DNA from 4 places in the Streptomyces sp. NPDC096310 genome. Region 1 is predicted to be linked to each of the others. Evidence: riboswitches for the same ligand, from Rfam matches in the RefSeq annotation. Region 1 holds a riboswitch; each other region holds the start of a gene.
The links. Region 1 has a riboswitch for cobalamin ahead of ACIQ7D_RS33035 (cobalamin biosynthesis protein). Riboswitches for the same ligand answer to the same signal wherever they lie in the genome.
Positions count from the first base shown of each region.

Region 2: linked by a shared signal. The riboswitch ahead of cobN (cobaltochelatase subunit CobN) and the one ahead of ACIQ7D_RS33035 (cobalamin biosynthesis protein) in region 1 are both predicted to bind cobalamin.
Region 3: linked by a shared signal. The riboswitch ahead of metE (5-methyltetrahydropteroyltriglutamate--homocysteine S-methyltransferase) and the one ahead of ACIQ7D_RS33035 (cobalamin biosynthesis protein) in region 1 are both predicted to bind cobalamin.
Region 4: linked by a shared signal. The riboswitch ahead of ACIQ7D_RS34320 (CbtB-domain containing protein) and the one ahead of ACIQ7D_RS33035 (cobalamin biosynthesis protein) in region 1 are both predicted to bind cobalamin.

Region 1 is NZ_JBIWFO010000028.1:48,740-52,822, forward strand. Features, by position in the region: gene ACIQ7D_RS33020 (class II aldolase/adducin family protein) at 1-314, opposite strand, end outside; gene ACIQ7D_RS33025 (anion permease) at 455-1,732, shown strand; gene ACIQ7D_RS33030 (hypothetical protein) at 1,745-2,008, shown strand; cobalamin riboswitch at 2,127-2,247, shown strand; gene ACIQ7D_RS33035 (cobalamin biosynthesis protein) at 2,284-3,291, shown strand; gene ACIQ7D_RS33040 (cobyric acid synthase) at 3,288-4,083, shown strand, end outside.
Region 2 is NZ_JBIWFO010000032.1:31,578-35,660, forward strand. Features, by position in the region: gene cobN (cobaltochelatase subunit CobN) at 1-1,615, opposite strand, end outside; cobalamin riboswitch at 1,650-1,810, opposite strand; gene cobG (precorrin-3B synthase) at 1,897-3,285, shown strand; gene ACIQ7D_RS34270 (precorrin-8X methylmutase) at 3,315-3,956, shown strand; gene ACIQ7D_RS34275 (precorrin-2 C(20)-methyltransferase) at 3,953-4,083, shown strand, end outside.
Region 3 is NZ_JBIWFO010000007.1:134,965-139,047, reverse strand. Features, by position in the region: gene ACIQ7D_RS16780 (EF-hand domain-containing protein) at 1-455, shown strand, start outside; gene ACIQ7D_RS16775 (SAM-dependent methyltransferase) at 452-1,360, shown strand; cobalamin riboswitch at 1,434-1,636, shown strand; gene metE (5-methyltetrahydropteroyltriglutamate--homocysteine S-methyltransferase) at 1,798-4,083, shown strand, end outside.
Region 4 is NZ_JBIWFO010000032.1:43,198-47,280, reverse strand. Features, by position in the region: gene ACIQ7D_RS34340 (Mut7-C RNAse domain-containing protein) at 1-643, opposite strand, end outside; gene ACIQ7D_RS34335 (hypothetical protein) at 859-1,176, shown strand; gene ACIQ7D_RS34330 (GlsB/YeaQ/YmgE family stress response membrane protein) at 1,328-1,591, shown strand; gene ACIQ7D_RS34325 (histidine phosphatase family protein) at 1,595-2,308, opposite strand; cobalamin riboswitch at 2,331-2,487, shown strand; gene ACIQ7D_RS34320 (CbtB-domain containing protein) at 2,525-2,764, shown strand; gene ACIQ7D_RS34315 (CbtA family protein) at 2,810-3,658, shown strand; gene ACIQ7D_RS34310 (NAD(P)-dependent oxidoreductase) at 3,648-4,083, opposite strand, start outside.

The sequences.
Region 1 (4,083 bases):
TAGACGGCCAGATGCAGCGGCAGTTCGCTGGTGGGGGTGAGGGTGCCGAGGACCTGCCGCCCCGCGAGATCGACGGCGATCGCGTCGCCGGGTGCGAGCCGGTCGTACGGCACCCCGCTCGGGGTGACGAGGACCAGGTCGCCGACCCGGACCGAGACATTGCCGGAGGTGCCGACGACCAGCCCCTCCGCGGCCGTTCTGCGCGCGGTGTCGACCAGCTCCGCCCAGGCCCGCTCCAGGGCGCCCTGTCCGGTCGCCGATTCCCTGTGCCCGCCCGCCGGTTCACCGTGTTCGCCGGTCCGCTCATCCGTCATACGCCGATCCTGCCAGGCGCCGCCGGCACCTCCACGGAGTGGGTCACTCCGTGGACCCGCCCAGTTCATCTTCCGTTCACTCTGACTCCTTACGTTCACCGAGGCCACCGACGTCGAACGATTGCCTGGGTCCTGGGTCAATGGAACACATCACGCTGCTGCTCGCGATCGTGATCGTGACAGCTCTCGTGTTCGATTTCACGAACGGTTTCCACGACACCGCCAACGCGATGGCGACGACCATCTCGACCGGCGCTCTGAAGCCCAAGGTCGCGGTGGGCATGTCCGCGGTCCTGAATCTCGTCGGCGCGTTCCTGTCCGTGGAGGTCGCCAAGACGATCTCCGGCGGGCTCATCAACGAGCGGGGCATCAGAACAGAAGTGATCTTCGCGGCGCTCGTCGGCGCCATCCTGTGGAATCTCCTCACCTGGCTGCTCGGACTCCCGTCCAGCTCCTCCCACGCGCTCTTCGGCGGCCTGATCGGCGCCACCCTGATGTCCGTCGGCGCCTCCGGCGTCAACGGCGGGGTCGTCATCACCAAGGTCCTGATCCCCGCGCTCGCCGCCCCCGTGGTCGCCGGGCTCGCCGCCCTGCTGGCGACGAGGCTGACGTACCGGATCGGCCGCGGTACGGACGACAAGGCCACCGCCAAGGGCTACCGGGCCGGGCAGATCGCCTCCGCCGGGCTCGTCTCGCTCGCCCACGGCACCAACGACGCGCAGAAGACCATGGGCGTCATCACGCTCGCCCTGGTCACCGGTGGTGTCCTCGCCCCCGGCTCCAACCCGCCCCTGTGGGTGATCGTCTCCGCGGGCATCGCGATCGCGCTCGGCACGTACCTCGGCGGCTGGCGCATCATCCGCACCATGGGCACCGGCCTCACCGACCTCCAGCCGCAGCAGGGCTTCGCCGCCCAGACCAGCGCAGCCACCGTCATCCTGGCCTCCTCGCACCTGGGCTTCTCGCTCTCCACCACGCAGTCCTGCTCCGGCGCCGTGATGGGCGCGGGGCTCGGCCGCAAGGGCGGCGTGGTGCGCTGGTCCACCGCCACCCGGATGTTCGTCGCCTGGGGGCTGACGCTGCCGGCCGCGGGACTGGTCGCCGCCGGCGCCGAGTTCCTGACCGGCCAGGGCACCTGGGGCATCGCCGTCGTCGCGGTGCTGCTGGTCGCGGGCTCCGCCGGGATCTGGCTCGCCTCGCGCCGCCGCCCGGTCGACCACACCAACGTCACCGCCGAGCCCGCCGCGGGCACCGGCCTCGCCGCCGAGCCGGCCGGAGTGGTCACCACCGCCATGGCGGCCGTCACCCCGCCTCCGCCGGCGGGCGCCGCCGACCAGGACCTCTCGACCACCATCCCGGCCCCCGCGGCCACCACCCCGGGCCAGACCGGTGAGCCGGCCCGCCCCGCCACGGTGTAAGGAAGCGACCGTATGAACATCGACTGGGCAGCACTCGGCTCCGTCTTCGGCGTCAGCCTCGTGGCGACCGTCGGCCTCGTGGGCCTGTTCACCCTGGGCATCGTGGGCCTCGCCAAGCGCGGCTCCACGGCCGCGCCAGGACCGGCCGGCACCTCGGCCGCCGCCTCCACCCCCGCCACCGGCCCCGCGCCGCTCGCGGCCCGCGCCGGCGCCTGCCTGTGCTTCGCGCTCTGCGCCGGGGCCGTCGCGTACGGGATCAGTCTCATCGTGGCCTGAGCCCACGAGCACGCCCCCAGGAGCCCCGCATCGGCCGACCGGCCCGATGTGGGGCTCCGCACACTGTCCCGCCGCAGGTCAAGGATGAGTTGACGGGTGTTGCGGAGCGTGGTGGACTTCCGGGGCCATTGACGACGGCAGCAGAGGAAGCCGGTGCGAATCCGGCGCGGTCCCGCCACTGTCACTGTGAGCCTCGCCTCCAGGAGCCAGGAACTCTCGCCGTCGTACTCCGAACGTCGAACCGGGGCGCGGACCCTGAGTGAGGACACTTCGCCATGCCTGGCTGCGGTTTTGCCGCGCGCGGCGGTTCAGCCGCCCCTGCCGCCGAGCGGGTCTTCGCGTACGGCGCCACCCTCGGCCTGCTGGGCGACCGGCTGTTCGGCGATCCGCGCCGGGGACATCCGGTGGCCGCCTTCGGGCGGGCCGCCGGGGCCGTCGAACGCGCGCTGTGGCGCGACCACCGCGGCTGGGGTGCGCTGCACACCGCGCTGTGCGCCGGAGGCGCCGCCGGGGCCGCGGCACTGGCCGCCACCGCGGTACGCCGCAGCCCCGCCGCCTCCGTGGCGCTGACCGCCACCGCCACCTGGGCCGTGGTCGGGGGCGCCTCGCTGGGCCGCGAGGCGCGGGCCGTCGGCGCCGCGCTGGCCGCCGGGGACCTCGAAGCCGCCCGGCGGCGCCTGCCGCATCTGTGCGGGCGTGACCCGTACTCCCTGGACGAGGCGCAGATCGCGCGCGCCGTCGTGGAGTCCGTCGCCGAGAACACCTCCGACGCCGTCGTGGGCGCCCTGGTGTGGGGCGCGGTCGCCGGGGCGCCGGGGCTCGCCGGGTTCCGGGCCGTGAACACACTGGACGCGATGGTGGGTCACAAGAGCGAGCGTTACCGCCGGTTCGGCTGGGCGTCGGCCCGGCTCGACGATGTCGTGGGGTGGCCGGGGGCCCGGCTGACCGCCGCGCTGGCCGTCGCCGCCGGAGAGGACAGGCGCGGTGCGCTGCGGGCCGTACGGCAGGACGCGCACCGCCATCCGAGCCCCAACGCGGGGCCGGTGGAGGCCTCGTTCGCCGGGGCGCTGGGGGTACGGCTCGGCGGAACGCTCGCGTACGGCGGGCGCGTGGAGCACCGCCCCGTCCTGAACGGCACGGGGCGCCCGGTCGGGGTCCAGGACATCGAGCGCGCCGTGCGGCTGGCCCGCCGGGTCAACGTGCTCGCTCTCGCGGCCTGTGTCACGGGCCGCCTCGGGTACGGCGCGGTGCGCGCGGCCCTCACCACCAGGAGGCGCGGATGAGCCGGAACAGCGGGGGCACGGGGCTCGGCGGAGGGCTGCTGATCGCCGGTACGACCTCCGACGCGGGCAAGAGCGTCGTCACGGCGGGGATCTGCCGCTGGCTGGCGCGCCGGGGTGTGAAGGTCGCGCCGTTCAAGGGCCAGAACATGTCGCTGAACTCGTTCGTGACGCGCGAGGGCGCGGAGATCGGGCGCGCCCAGGCGATGCAGGCGCGGGCCGCGCGGGTGGAGCCGACCGCGCTGATGAACCCCGTGCTGCTGAAGCCGGGCAGCGACCGCAGCAGCCAGGTGGTGCTGATGGGCAAGCCGGTCGGGGAGCTGAGCGCCCGCGGCTACCACGGCGGCCGGCAGGAAGCGCTGCTCGAACCCGTGCTGGCGTGCCTCCAGGAGCTGCGGTCCACGTACGACGCCGTGATCTGTGAGGGCGCGGGCAGCCCGGCCGAGATCAATCTGCGCCGTACCGACATCGTGAACATGGGGATCGCGCGGGCCGCGCGGCTGCCGGTGGTCGTGGTCGGGGACATCGACCGGGGCGGGGTCTTCGCCTCCTTCTTCGGGACGACCGCGCTGCTGAGCCCGGAGGACCAGGCGCTGGTCGCCGGGTATCTCGTCAACAAGTTCCGGGGCGATGTCTCGCTGCTGGAGCCGGGGCTCGACATGCTGCGCGGGCTGACCGGGCGGGCGACGCTCGGCGTGCTGCCCTTCCGGCACGGTCTGGGGATCGACGAGGAGGACGGCCTGCGGGTCTCGCCGCGCGGTGGCGCCCGTGAGTCGGTGGTGGCTCCCCCGTACG
Region 2 (4,083 bases), on a different contig from region 1:
TGGCGTCGGCGCCGAAACCGCCGTCGTGCTCGGCCGCCTGGATCCAGCGGTACGCGGCCAGGTAGTGGTGCGAGGGCGGCAGATCGGGGTCGTGGTAGATCGCGATCGGATTCTCGCCGAAGCCGCGCGGCGGCTGGATGAGGATCAGCAGATTGCCGCGCCGCAGGGCGGCGAGCACGATGTCGCCGTCCGGGTCGCCGCCCGCGCCGACGCGGCTGCGGTCGAGGAACATCTCGCCGGGCGGCGGCCCCCAGTGCCGCTCGACGGAGGCCCGCAGACCGGCGGGGAGCAGTTCGTACCAGCGCCGGTAGTCGGCCGCCGGTATACGGACGGGGTTGCGGGCGAGCTGCTCCTCGGTGAGCCATTCCTGGTCGTGGCCGCCCGCGTCGATGAGCGCGCGGATCAGCTCGTCGCCGTCGCCGGACTCCAGACCGGGCACGGGCTCGTCCGCCTCCGTACCGAAGTCGTATCCCTCGGCGACCAGCCGGCGCAGCAGCGCGACGGCGCTGGCGGGGGTGTCGAGGCCGACGGCGTTGCCGATGCGGGAGTGCTTGGTGGGGTACGCGGAGAGGACCAGCGCGACGCGCTTCTCGGCGTTCGTACGGTGGGCGAGCGAGGCGTGGCGTACGGCGATCCCGGCGACGCGCGCGGCCCGCTCGGGGTCGGGTACGTAGGCGGGCAGTCCGTCCTCGTCGATCTCCTTGAAGGAGAACGGGACGGTGATCAGCCGGCCGTCGAACTCCGGTACGGCGACCTGCGAGGCCGCGTCGAGCGGCGTCAGCCCCTCGTCGCTCTCCTCCCAGGCAGCGCGGCTGCTGGTGAGGCAGAGGGCCTGGAGGATCGGTACGTCGAGTGCGGCGAGCGCGCCCGCGTCCCACGCCTCGTCGTCGCCGCCCGCCGACGCCTGGGCGGGCTTGGTGCCCCCGGCGGCGAGCACGGTGGTGACGATGGCATGCGCCTCGCCGAGGGCGGCCAGCAGCTCCGGCTCGGGGGCGCGCAGGGACGAGACGAAGAGCGGCAGGGGCCGGGCCCCGGCGTCCTCGATCGCCGAGCACAGCGTCTCGACGAAGGCGGTGTTGCCGCTCATGTGGTGCGCGCGGTAGTAGAGGACCGCGACGGTCGGGGCCACCTCGGCCACGGAATGGCCTGGCCGGCCGAAGCGCGGCGGCCTGACCTTGCGCTCCAGCCGTCCCCAGGTGGGCGCGGCGGCGGGCGGCTCGAAGCCGTGGCCGGTCAGCAGGACGGTGTCGGAGAGGAACCGCGCGAGCTGGTCCAGGTTGGCGGGCCCGCCGTGGGCGAGATAGGCGTGCGCCTCGGCGGCGATCCCGATGGGGACGGTGGACGCCTCCATGAGCTGTGCGTCGGGCGCCTGTTCGCCGGTGAGGACGACGACGGGGATGTCCCGGGCGAGGAGGGCGTCGATGCCGTCCTGCCAGGCGCGCAGACCGCCGAGGAGCCGTACGACGACGAGGTCGGCGCCCTCCAGCAGCGCGGGCAGTTCGTCGAGCGCGAGCCGGGCCGGGTTGGCGAACCGGTACGGGACCGGGCCGTCCGCCGCGTTGGCGGCGCGGGCGCTGAGCAGATCGGTGTCGGACGTCGACAGGAGCAGAAGCATGCGGCGTCTGGCCTTCCTCGGGGTCCGCGCCCCGGGCGGGTGTGGAGGACGGCGGGAGTTCCTGGCTCACCCGACGGCCGGAGCTGTCGGGTTCACAGTGGCGGGACCGCGCCGGGTTCGCACCGGGCTTCCTCCCCATGACGCCGTCACTGGCGTGTGACGGGCCTGACGGGCCCGCCGTCTGCATAGTAAGTGCTGAGGTCACGGGCGGGGGAGGGCGCCTCGTCGGGGCGGCGGACGAGGAGGGGGCGGGCGGGGGCCACGTGGGTATGCTCGCGGCCATGCCGCCCACCTCGCCAACACCCGTGAACCGGGACGAAGCCGCCGCGCGCGCTCCGGTCGGGGGCGCGGTGCGCGATGTCGTACGGGAACGGGGTGACGCCTGCCCCGGCGCGCTGCGGCTGCACCGTGCCGACGACGGGTTCCTGGCCAGACTCCGGCTGCCCGCAGGGCTGTTGACGCACCGTCAGGCGCTCGCCCTGGCGGATGCGGCGGAGCGTCTGGGCGACGGTCGTCTGGACCTCACGTCCCGGGGCAATGTCCAGCTCCGGGGGCTCGGCGCGAGCTGCGGCGGTGAGCTGGCGGCGCTGCTGCACGAGGCGGATCTGCTGCCGTCGGAGGAGCACGAGCGGGTCCGGAACATCGTCGCCTCACCGCTGGCCGGACTCGACGGACTCGGCGCCGGGGACGTGCCGTCGTGGGCCCGGCGGCTGGACGGGCTGCTGTGCGCGAGCGAGGCGGCGGCGGAGCTTTCCGGGCGCTTCCTGTTCGCGCTGGACGACGGCCGGGGCGATGTGGCGACGCTGGGCGCGGATGTGACGTTGCTCGCACGGCGGGACGGCACGGCAACGGTACAGATCGGTATGAATCACCCGCCGTTCGGAGACCAGCCGGTACGGGCGGTACGCGTCCCGGCCGCCGACGCCCCGCGCGCGGCCCTGCTGGCGGCGGAGACCTTCCGCACGGCGGCGGAGGCGAGCGGCACGGGCGCCTGGCGCGTACGGGACTTGCCCGCCGTGGTGGCCCGCGGGCTGCCCGCCGCGGTGACGGAGCGCCTGACGGCGGCCGGGATCACGGTCCTGACAGGGGACTTGGCGGGAGTCCCGACGGGGGACTCGGCGGGGGACCTGACGGGGGATGCGGAGGAGACGCGGGAGGGCGCACGGGTGCCCGTCCCCGGGCTGATCCCCTCCCCCGACGGGACGGTCGCGCTCTCCGCGTACCCCCGGCTGGGGCGGCTGAGCGTGGCGCAGTGGCGGCATCTGCTGTACGGGGGCGGCGGCCTGCGGCTGACTCCCTGGCGCGGGGTGATCGTTCCCGGCCTGGCCCCGGACGACGCCGCCGGTCTCCTCGGGCGCCTCCGTACCGCCGGCCTGGTCACCGAGCCCGGCTCCCCCTGGCTCGGTGTCGGCGCCTGCACCGGGCGGCCCGGGTGCGCCAAGGCGCTCGCGGACGTACGGGCGGACGCCGCCGCGTCCGTGACCACCGCCCCCGCCGCGGACCTGGATCAGGACAGTGACCGGCACAGCGACCGGACCGGGCTGCCCGTGTACTGGTCGGGGTGCGCGCGGCGCTGCGGTCATCCGCAGGGCGAACGGGTGGACATGGTCGCGACCGGCGAGGGCCGCTACACCGTCTCCGTACACACGCGGGACGGGACGAGAACGTGAAGACAACGCAGTCGTGACGACGTGACGAGATGAGCGAGACCACAGTGTTCGACTATGAGAAGGACGGCGCGGCGATATACCGCCAGTCGTTCGCCACGATCCGTGCCGAGGCGGACCTCGCCGGGCTGCCCGCCGATGTCTCCCAGGTCGCGGTGCGGATGATCCACGCCTGCGGCATGGTCGACCTCGTGCGCGACCTGGCCTTCACCCCCGGCGTGGTGGCCCGCGCCCGCGAGGCGCTGCGCGCGGGCGCGCCGATCCTGTGCGATGTGCGGATGGTCGCGAGCGGGGTCACGCGCAAGCGGCTGCCCGCCGGCAACGACGTGGTCTGCACGCTCTCCGACCCGGCCGTGCCCGCCCTCGCCGCCGAGCTGGGGACGACGCGCAGCGCCGCCGCCCTGGAGCTGTGGCGGGACCGGCTGGACGGCGCGGTCGTCGCCGTCGGCAACGCGCCGACCGCGCTCTTCCGGCTGCTGGAGATGGTCGAGGCGGGCGCGCCGCGCCCGGCGGCCGTCATCGGCGTCCCGGTGGGCTTCATCGGCGCGGCGGAGTCCAAGGACGCGCTGGCCGAGCACCCCTTGGCCCTTGAACACCTGGTCGTACGGGGACGGCGCGGCGGCAGCGCCCTCGCCGCCGCGGCCGTCAACGCGATCGCGAGCGAAGTGGAATGACCGACAACACCAGCCTCCGCATGGGCCGTCTGTACGGCGTCGGCCTCGGCCCCGGCGACCCGTCCCTGATGACCGTACGGGCGGTGCAGGTCATCGCCGAGGCGGACGTGATCGCGTACCACAGCGC
Region 3 (4,083 bases), on a different contig from region 1:
CCGACTTCGAGCTGATGGGACGCCGGGTGGTCGCGGCGGTGCCCACGGCACCCGACGCCCGGAAACGCGCGCTGCTCGACGCCTTCCAGCGGTACTGGACGACCCTCGTCACCGAACTGGACACCGACGGCGACGGGCGGGTCGGCCAGGAGGAGTTCACCGCCTGCGTGCTGGCGCCGGAGCGGTTCGCGTCGACGGTCGACGCGTTCGCCGAGGCGTTCGCCGGTCTCGGCTCCCTGGAGGAGGACGGCCTTGTCACCCGTCCCGTCTTCGGTGGCCTGATGAGGGGCGTCGGCTTCCGGCAGCCCAACATCGACGCCCTGTTCGACGCCCTCGACCCCACGGACGACGACCGTGTCGCGGTGGACATCTGGGCGGACGCCATCAGGGACTTCTACCGCCCCGAGAAGGCCGGTATCCCCGGGGACCACCTGACCGCGGGCCTGTTCCGGTGACCCCGCCCGCCGCCGGTACGGCACCGGAGCCGGCCCTCGGGGTGGCCGGGGGCGTGGGCAGGACCGCCCTCATGGTGGCCGCCGCCCGCGCCATCGAGACCCACCGCCCGGACGCCCTGGCACGGGACGAGTTCGCGGAGCGCTTCGTCCGGGCGGCACCGGCCTCGGCCGGCTGGCCGGTCCGCCCCGACCAGGTCCCCGGCGGGAACGCCGACCCGCTCTGGGGCCGCCTCGGCCGGTACTTCGCCCTGCGCACCCGGGTCCTGGACGACCATCTGCTCCGTACGGCGGACACGGGCGTGCGCCAGGTGGTGCTGCTGGGCGCGGGGCTGGACTCCCGGGCGTTCCGGCTCGGCTGGCCGCCCGGCTGTGTGGTCCACGAGATCGACACCGCCGAGATGCTGGCCTTCAAGCAGGCCGTACTCGACGGGTCGGGTGCCGTCCCCGTGGCCGAGCGCAGACCGGTCGCGGCCGATCTCCGGTTCGACTGGGCCGACGCGCTGATCGCCGCGGGGCTCGACCCGGCCGTACCGACCGCCTGGCTCGTCGAGGGGCTGCTGCTGTACCTCCCGGCGGCGGCCGAGCGGAATCTCATCGCGACGGTGGACCGGCTGAGCGCGCCCGGGAGCACACTGGCGTACGAGATCAAGAACCTGGAGGGTGCGGACGTACGCGCCAGTCCCGTCTACACCACGACGAAGGCGCGGATCGACATCGATCTGCCGGCTCTCTTCGACCCGGATCCGCGCCCCGCGTCGGCCGCCGAGCTCGCCCGGCGGGGCTGGACGGTCTCGGTCCGCTCGCCGTTCGATTTCACCCGCCTCCACGGCCGCGGCCCGCTCCCCGAGCCGGACGACGCGCTGGCCGCCAACCGCTGGATCTTCGCGGAGACGCCGGGCTCGTGATCCACCTCACATTCCGGAATGTGAACACATTCGTCCGGCGGGTTGCCCACGCTCTAGCCTGGCGGATGTAGCTGGTTCGCCCTGCCATCCAGGCAGACGCGTCGTAAGAGGGAACCCGGTGGGAATCCGGGACTGCCCCGCAGCGGTGAGCGGGAACGACCGCCGTCATACGCACTGGATCCGACGTACAGGGTCCGGGAAGCGACGGCCAGTAGGTGTCTGCCCCGGCAGACGTGCCCGCGAGTCCGAAGACCTGCCCGTTGCCCGTACGCGACCGATCGCGTGCGGATATCCCGGTGACCTCGTGGGCGGGTCGGCGTACATACCGGACGGACCAGCGCGCCCGAGGCGCCGTCTCGACCGTCGGGTTCGTCACCCTTTCGCGCCCACGTCCCGTCCCCGGGATGTTCAGGAGTCATCTCGCGAAGGAGATTTCCGTGACGACACAGTCCGCGGCCGCGGCAGCACGGGCCACCGTGTACGGCTACCCCCGCCAGGGCCAGAACCGGGAACTGAAGAAGGCCGTCGAGGGGTACTGGAAGGGCCGCGTCACCGCCGGCGCCCTCCGGGAGACGGCGGCCGGTCTGCGCCGGGCCAACTGGCGGCAGATGGCGGACGCCGGAGTCCACGAGGTGCCCACCGGCGACTTCTCGTACTACGACCACGTCCTGGACACCAGCGTCATGGTCGGCGCCGTACCCGAGCGGCACCGGGCGGCCGTCGCGGCCGACGCACTCGGCGGCTACTTCGCGATGGCCCGCGGCACCAAGGATGTGGCGCCGCTGGAGATGACCAAGTGGTTCGACACGAACTACCACTACCTCGTCCCCGAACTCGGCCCCGACACCGTCTTCACCGCCGACTCCACCCGGCAGGTCGCCGAGCTGACCGAGGCACTGACGCTGGGGCACACCGCCCGCCCGGTCCTGGTCGGCCCCGTCACCTATCTCCTGCTCTCCAAGCCCGCCCCCGGCGTGCCCGCCGGATTCGAGCCGCTGACGCTGCTGGACCGGCTGCTGCCCGTCTACGCGGAGGTCCTCGCCGATCTGCGCGCGGCCGGCGCCGCGTGGGTACAGCTCGACGAGCCCGCGCTGGTCCAGGACCGTACGCGCGCCGAGCTGGACGCCGCCGCCCGCGCCTACCGCGACCTCGGCAACCGCACCGACCGGCCCCAGCTGCTGGTGGCCTCGTACTTCGACCGGCTCGGCGACGCGCTGCCCGTCCTGGCGAAGGCCCCCGTCGAGGGGCTGGCGCTGGACTTCACCGACGCCGCCGCGGCCAACCTCGACGACCTCGCCGCCGCGGGCGGACTCCCCGGCAAGCGGCTCGTCGCGGGCGTCGTCAACGGCCGCAACATCTGGATCAACGACTACGAGAAGTCCCTCGCGACCCTCGCCACCCTCCTCGGTCTGGCCGCCCGGGTCGATGTGGCCGCCTCCTGCTCCCTCCTGCACGTCCCGCTCGACACCGCGGCCGAACGGGACATCGACCCGCGGGTGCTGCGCTGGCTCGCCTTCGCCCGGCAGAAGACCGCCGAGATCGTCACCCTGGCGAAGGGGCTGGCCCAGGGCACCGGCGCCATCACCGCCGAGCTGGCCGACAACCGGGCCGACCTCGCCTCCCGTACGGATTCCCCCCTCACCCACGACCCGGCCGTACGGGCCAGGACCGCCGCCGTCACCGACGCCGACGGCCGCCGCGCCCAGCCGTACCCGGAGCGGGCCGCCGCGCACCGCGCCCACCTGGGACTGCCGCTGCTGCCGACGACCACCATCGGCTCGTTCCCGCAGACCGACGAGCTGCGCACCGCCCGCGCCGACCTGCGGGCCGGCCGGATCGACACCGCCGGGTACGAGGAGCGCATCAAGGCCGAGATCCAGGAGGTCATCGCCTTCCAGGAGAAGGCCGGGATCGATGTCCTGGTCCACGGTGAGCCCGAGCGCAACGACATGGTGCAGTACTTCGCCGAGCAGCTCACCGGCTATCTCGTCACGCGGCACGGCTGGGTGCAGTCCTACGGCACCCGCTATGTCCGTCCGCCGGTACTGGCCGGGGACATCTCCCGCCCCGGACCCATGACGGTGCGCTGGACGACGTACGCCCAGTCGCTCACGTCACGCCCGGTCAAGGGCATGCTCACCGGCCCCGTCACCATGCTCGCCTGGTCCTTCGTCCGCGACGACCAGCCGCTCGGCGACACCGCCCGCCAGGTCGCCCTCGCCCTGCGCGACGAGGTCGCCGATCTGGAGGCAGGCGGCGCCTCGGTGATCCAGGTCGACGAACCGGCCCTGCGCGAGACCCTGCCCCTGCGCGCCGCCGGCCGCGCCGCCTACCTGGACTGGGCGACCGAGTCCTTCCGCCTCACCACCAGCGGCGTGCTCCCGGACACCCAGATCCACACGCACATGTGCTACGCCGAGTTCGGCGACATCGTCCAGGCCATCGACGACCTCGACGCCGACGTCATCAGCCTGGAGGCCGCCCGCTCCCATATGCAGGTCGCCCACGAACTCGCCGCCCACGGCTACCCGCGCGAGGCCGGACCCGGCGTGTACGACATCCACTCCCCGCGCGTACCGAGCGCACGGGAAGCCGCCGATCTGCTGCGGGCCGGCCTCAAGGCCATCCCCGCCGACCGGCTGTGGGTCAACCCGGACTGCGGCCTGAAGACCCGCGGCTGGCCCGAGACCATGGCCTCCCTGGAGAACCTGGTCACCGCCGCC
Region 4 (4,083 bases), on a different contig from region 1:
AGGCCGCGCAGCGGGCGAAGACGTCGTAGCCGCGCTGGGTGCCGTGCTGGAGCTGTTCCTGGACGGACTCCTTGTCCGCCGGGCCCAGTGCGCCGTTGCAGGCGGTGCAGCGGGTCCAGGGCGCGAGAGCGGGGGCGAAGCGCTGGAGCACGTCCCTGAGCTGGTCGTCCGGGCGGTCGCTGTAGATGTACGCGCCGGCCCAGATCTCGCGGCGGCGCAGCAGTCCGCGGTCGCGGGAGAGCATCACCCGGCGTTCGGCGGCGGAGAGCGTGGCCAGGGCCGGGTCGCCCAGGTCCTCGCTCTCGTACGCCGCGTCGACGCCCAGCAGCCGCAGCCGGCGCGCGAGGGTGCCGAGATGGACGTCGAGGAGGAAGCGCAGGGGCGCGCCGGGCACGGTCTGCGGCCGGGGCACGGAACGTACGTCCACGGACTCGCCCGCGGCCGGGATGTGCGAGAAGGGCACCTCGCGCCCGTCGACCAGGAGCGGCCCCGCCTCGGTGAGCGGGACGCCGAGGGATTCGACGGCATGGCCGAGGGTGGACGAGCCGTCGGTGCGCAGGGCGGTACGCCCCTCACGTCGCTCGGCCGGGACGAAGAGGCGCAGTTCGGGGGCGAAGGTGATGTGGATCTCCGGTCCGTTCACGCCGTCAGGATGTCACCGCACGGCCGGGCGGGCCAGGGATTTCCCGGGGCCCGGTGCGGGCGTACGCCGTGGGTGGGACGCCTACCGTCGCCGTGAAGTCCCGGACGGGATGGGCCTGGTCGCTGTAGCCGAGGTCGGCGGCGAGCGCGGGCCTCGTCGGTGGGGCGGGCGAGGGGCCGGATCGCGGGGTCCGTCCTGATCCGGTCGACGAGGGCATGGCGCGCAGGGCCGCGTGGGGCGCGCCGGGTGCCGAGGAGGGCACGTCGGGGGCGACGGGGCTGCCGGCCAGGACGGTCGGCTCGATGGTGCCGAGGGACCTGACGGTGCACGCGTGGGACCTGGCGCGGGCGACGGGCCAGCCGTACGAGCCGGAGGCGGCGCTCGTCGGGGTGCTGGTGGCGGAGTTCGGGGCGCTGGCGCCGACGGCCCGGCGGATGGGGATGTCCGGGGAGCCGGTGGCGGAGGGCGCCGCTCCGTTCGATGTGCTGCTGGCGCTGACGGGGCGCGGCCCGGGCTGGACGCCGCAGCGGTAGGCCTCGGCGGGCCTGGCCGGCCTGCGGGCCCCCGGTGGGGCGTGCGGGTCTTCAGGGCCTTGTGGGTGGCGGCAAGGATTCGGCGTCCGCAGGGCGGGCACACGGTCGGCGAGTACCACTTTCGACAGTAAGTGGGCGAAGAGGAGGGGACATGGAGATATCCGGCATTTTCGTTGCCGTCGTCGTCGGCATCGTCATCGGTGTGCTCGGCCGGCTCGTGGTGCCCGGGCGCCAGCGCATCGGGGTGCTGTGGACCATCGGCGTCGGTATCGTCGCGGCGCTCGTCGGTACGTTCATCGCGGCGGCGTTCGGCGTCGCGGACACCAAAGGCTTCGACTGGATCGAGCTGATCATCCAGGTCGGCCTGGCGGCCGTGGGGGTGGCCGCGCTGGACCGAGCCAAGGGCCGCGGCTGATTCTCAGATTTCCTCTCCGGTGCCTTCGCCGGCGAGCGGACGGCCGCTGAGCAGGTTCCAGCGGCCGTCCCGTCCGGTGAACTCGGTGGCGGTGAGCGGCCGTACGTCGAACCGCCAGAACGTTCCGGCGGCCGTGCCGAGCGCGTGGACGGTGGCGGCGCGGACGATGTCCGGCTCGGCCACGGCGACCACCCGGGGGGTGTTCTGCCCCAGCGCGTCGAGCCAGCGGCCGACGCGGGCCTGGAGCGCGAGCAGGGACTCACCGCCGTGCGGCGCGGCGGCGGGGTCGGCGAGCCAGGCGCTCACCGCCCGCGGTTCCGCGGCGGCGACCTCGTCGAGGGTCCTGCCCCGCCAGCGGCCCATCGCCCAGGGCGCGAGGTCGGGCAGCGGCCGCGCGTCCAGGCCGAGCAGGCGGGCGGTCGTACGGCAGCGGGGCGAGGGCGAGACGTACACGGCGGCGGTACGGGCGCCGCGGAGGAAGTCCTCCCGTACGGCCTCGGTCTGACGTACCCCGGCGGTGTCCACCGCGCTGTCCTGCCCGGCCCCGGGGTCGCCCACCGCGCCGGGGGCGTTCCCGGGGGTGTCCGCGGGGCCGTCGTACCCGGGGCCGTCCCCGGGCGCCTCGGGCCGCCGGACTTCCGGTGGTTCCTCGCCGAAGCGGGCCGCGCGCAGGGCCGGTCCCATGGCGGGTGAGATGAGCAGCACGCGGATCGTCATGGCAAGGGCCCCCTTGGCCCGTCTGCCGGTTCGCGGTACCTTCACGTCGATATCCACGACGGCGAGACGGAAGTCCGGTGAGATTCCGGCACGGTCGCGCCACTGTATGCCGGGTGCCGGCCGCGTGCCATGCGGCGGGGGCCCGGTGAGTCAGACCCGAAGGCCGTCGTTCGAGCTCCATGAAACGGGACGCGAGTTCCCCAAGGAGGATCTGCCATGGCTCAGTCCATAGCGTCTGCGAACGCGGCCGTCGCGCCCACCTCGTCCACCGTCGCCGTACCGGCTCCGCTTCCGCTGCGCGCCGTTCTGCCGTGGGCGGTCTTCGTCGGCACCCTGATGCTGGTGCTGCTCTACTTCGTCGGCGCCGAACAGGGCGCGACGTCGGTGATCTCCGGTTCCGGTGTGCACGAGTGGGTGCACGACGGCCGTCATCTGCTCGGTTTCCCCTGCCACTGACCTGACGGCGATCACGGAGCACGGAGATTACGGAGATATACGCGCATGCATGCCTCCACCGTCAGAATCATCCTGGTCCGCGGCATGGTCGCGGGCGTGCTGGCCGGGCTTCTCGCCTTCGCGCTGGCCTACTTCGCGGGTGAGCCGTCCGTACGGGACTCCATCGCCCAGGAGGAGGCCCGGTCCGCCCCGGCGCATCACCACGGCGCGGCACCGGACTCCGGCGCGGCCGGGGAGGAGGAAGAGGAACTGGTCAGCAGGCCCGTCCAGTCGACGTTCGGACTCGCCACCGGTGTACTGGTGTACGGGGTGGCCCTGGGCGGTATCGCCTCGCTGGTCTTCGCCGTGAGCCTGGGCAGGATCGGCCGGTTCGGTCCACGGGCGACCGCGGCGCTGGTCGCGGGCGCCGCCTTCACGACCGTCTGTCTGGTGCCGTTCCTGAAGTATCCGGCGGCGCCGCCCGCCGTCGGCAGCCCGGACACCATCGGCAGACGCACCACGCTGTTCTTCCTGATGATCCTGCTCAGCGTGTTGCTGGCGGTCATCGCCGTCATCGCGGGCCGACGGCTGGCGCCCCGGCTCGGCAACTGGAACGCGTCGCTCGCCGCCGGTGGCGGTTACGTGGCCGTGGTGGCCGTCGCCTGTCTGGTGCTGCCCGGCAACACCGACGCCGTTCCCGCGTCCTTCCCCGCCGCGCTGCTGTGGGAGTTCAGGCTCGCGTCGCTCGGTGTGCAGGCGCTGCTGTGGACGGCCTTCGGGCTGATCTTCGGCGTACTGGCCGAGCGCGCGCTCCGGCCGCGGGCGGCTGCCGTCCCCGCGCCGGCCGCCGGGACCGTGGGGACCTCGGGGACCGGGGCCTCGGGGGCCGGGACCATGGGGGAGGTCACTCGCTGACGCCCACCACGTGGCGTACCGTCTCCGGCGCCGCCATGAAGTCGAGCATGGCGCGGGCGACATCGGCGCGGGCGATGCGGTTGCCGGGCGGGCCCGCGTCGATCGCGTGCCGGTAGATGCCTCGGCCCGCGCCGTTCGTCAGCCGGGGCGGCCGTACCGACGTCCAGTCGAGGTCGCTGTCGGCCAGGGTCCGTTCCATCAGCTCCAGGTCCGTGTACACCTCCCTGAGGATCACCCACATCATGGGCGTGATCACCCGGTGTGCGAGCCATGTCTGCGCCACACCCGTACGGTTCAGCGGCGCCGCGCTCACCACGACGAGGCGCCGCACCCCGGCCGCCGACATCGCCGCGACCAGCGCCCGCGCCGAGGTGGACGCGGGCCTGAGCGGGTCGTGGCGGGCGGCGGGGCCCACACCGGAGAGC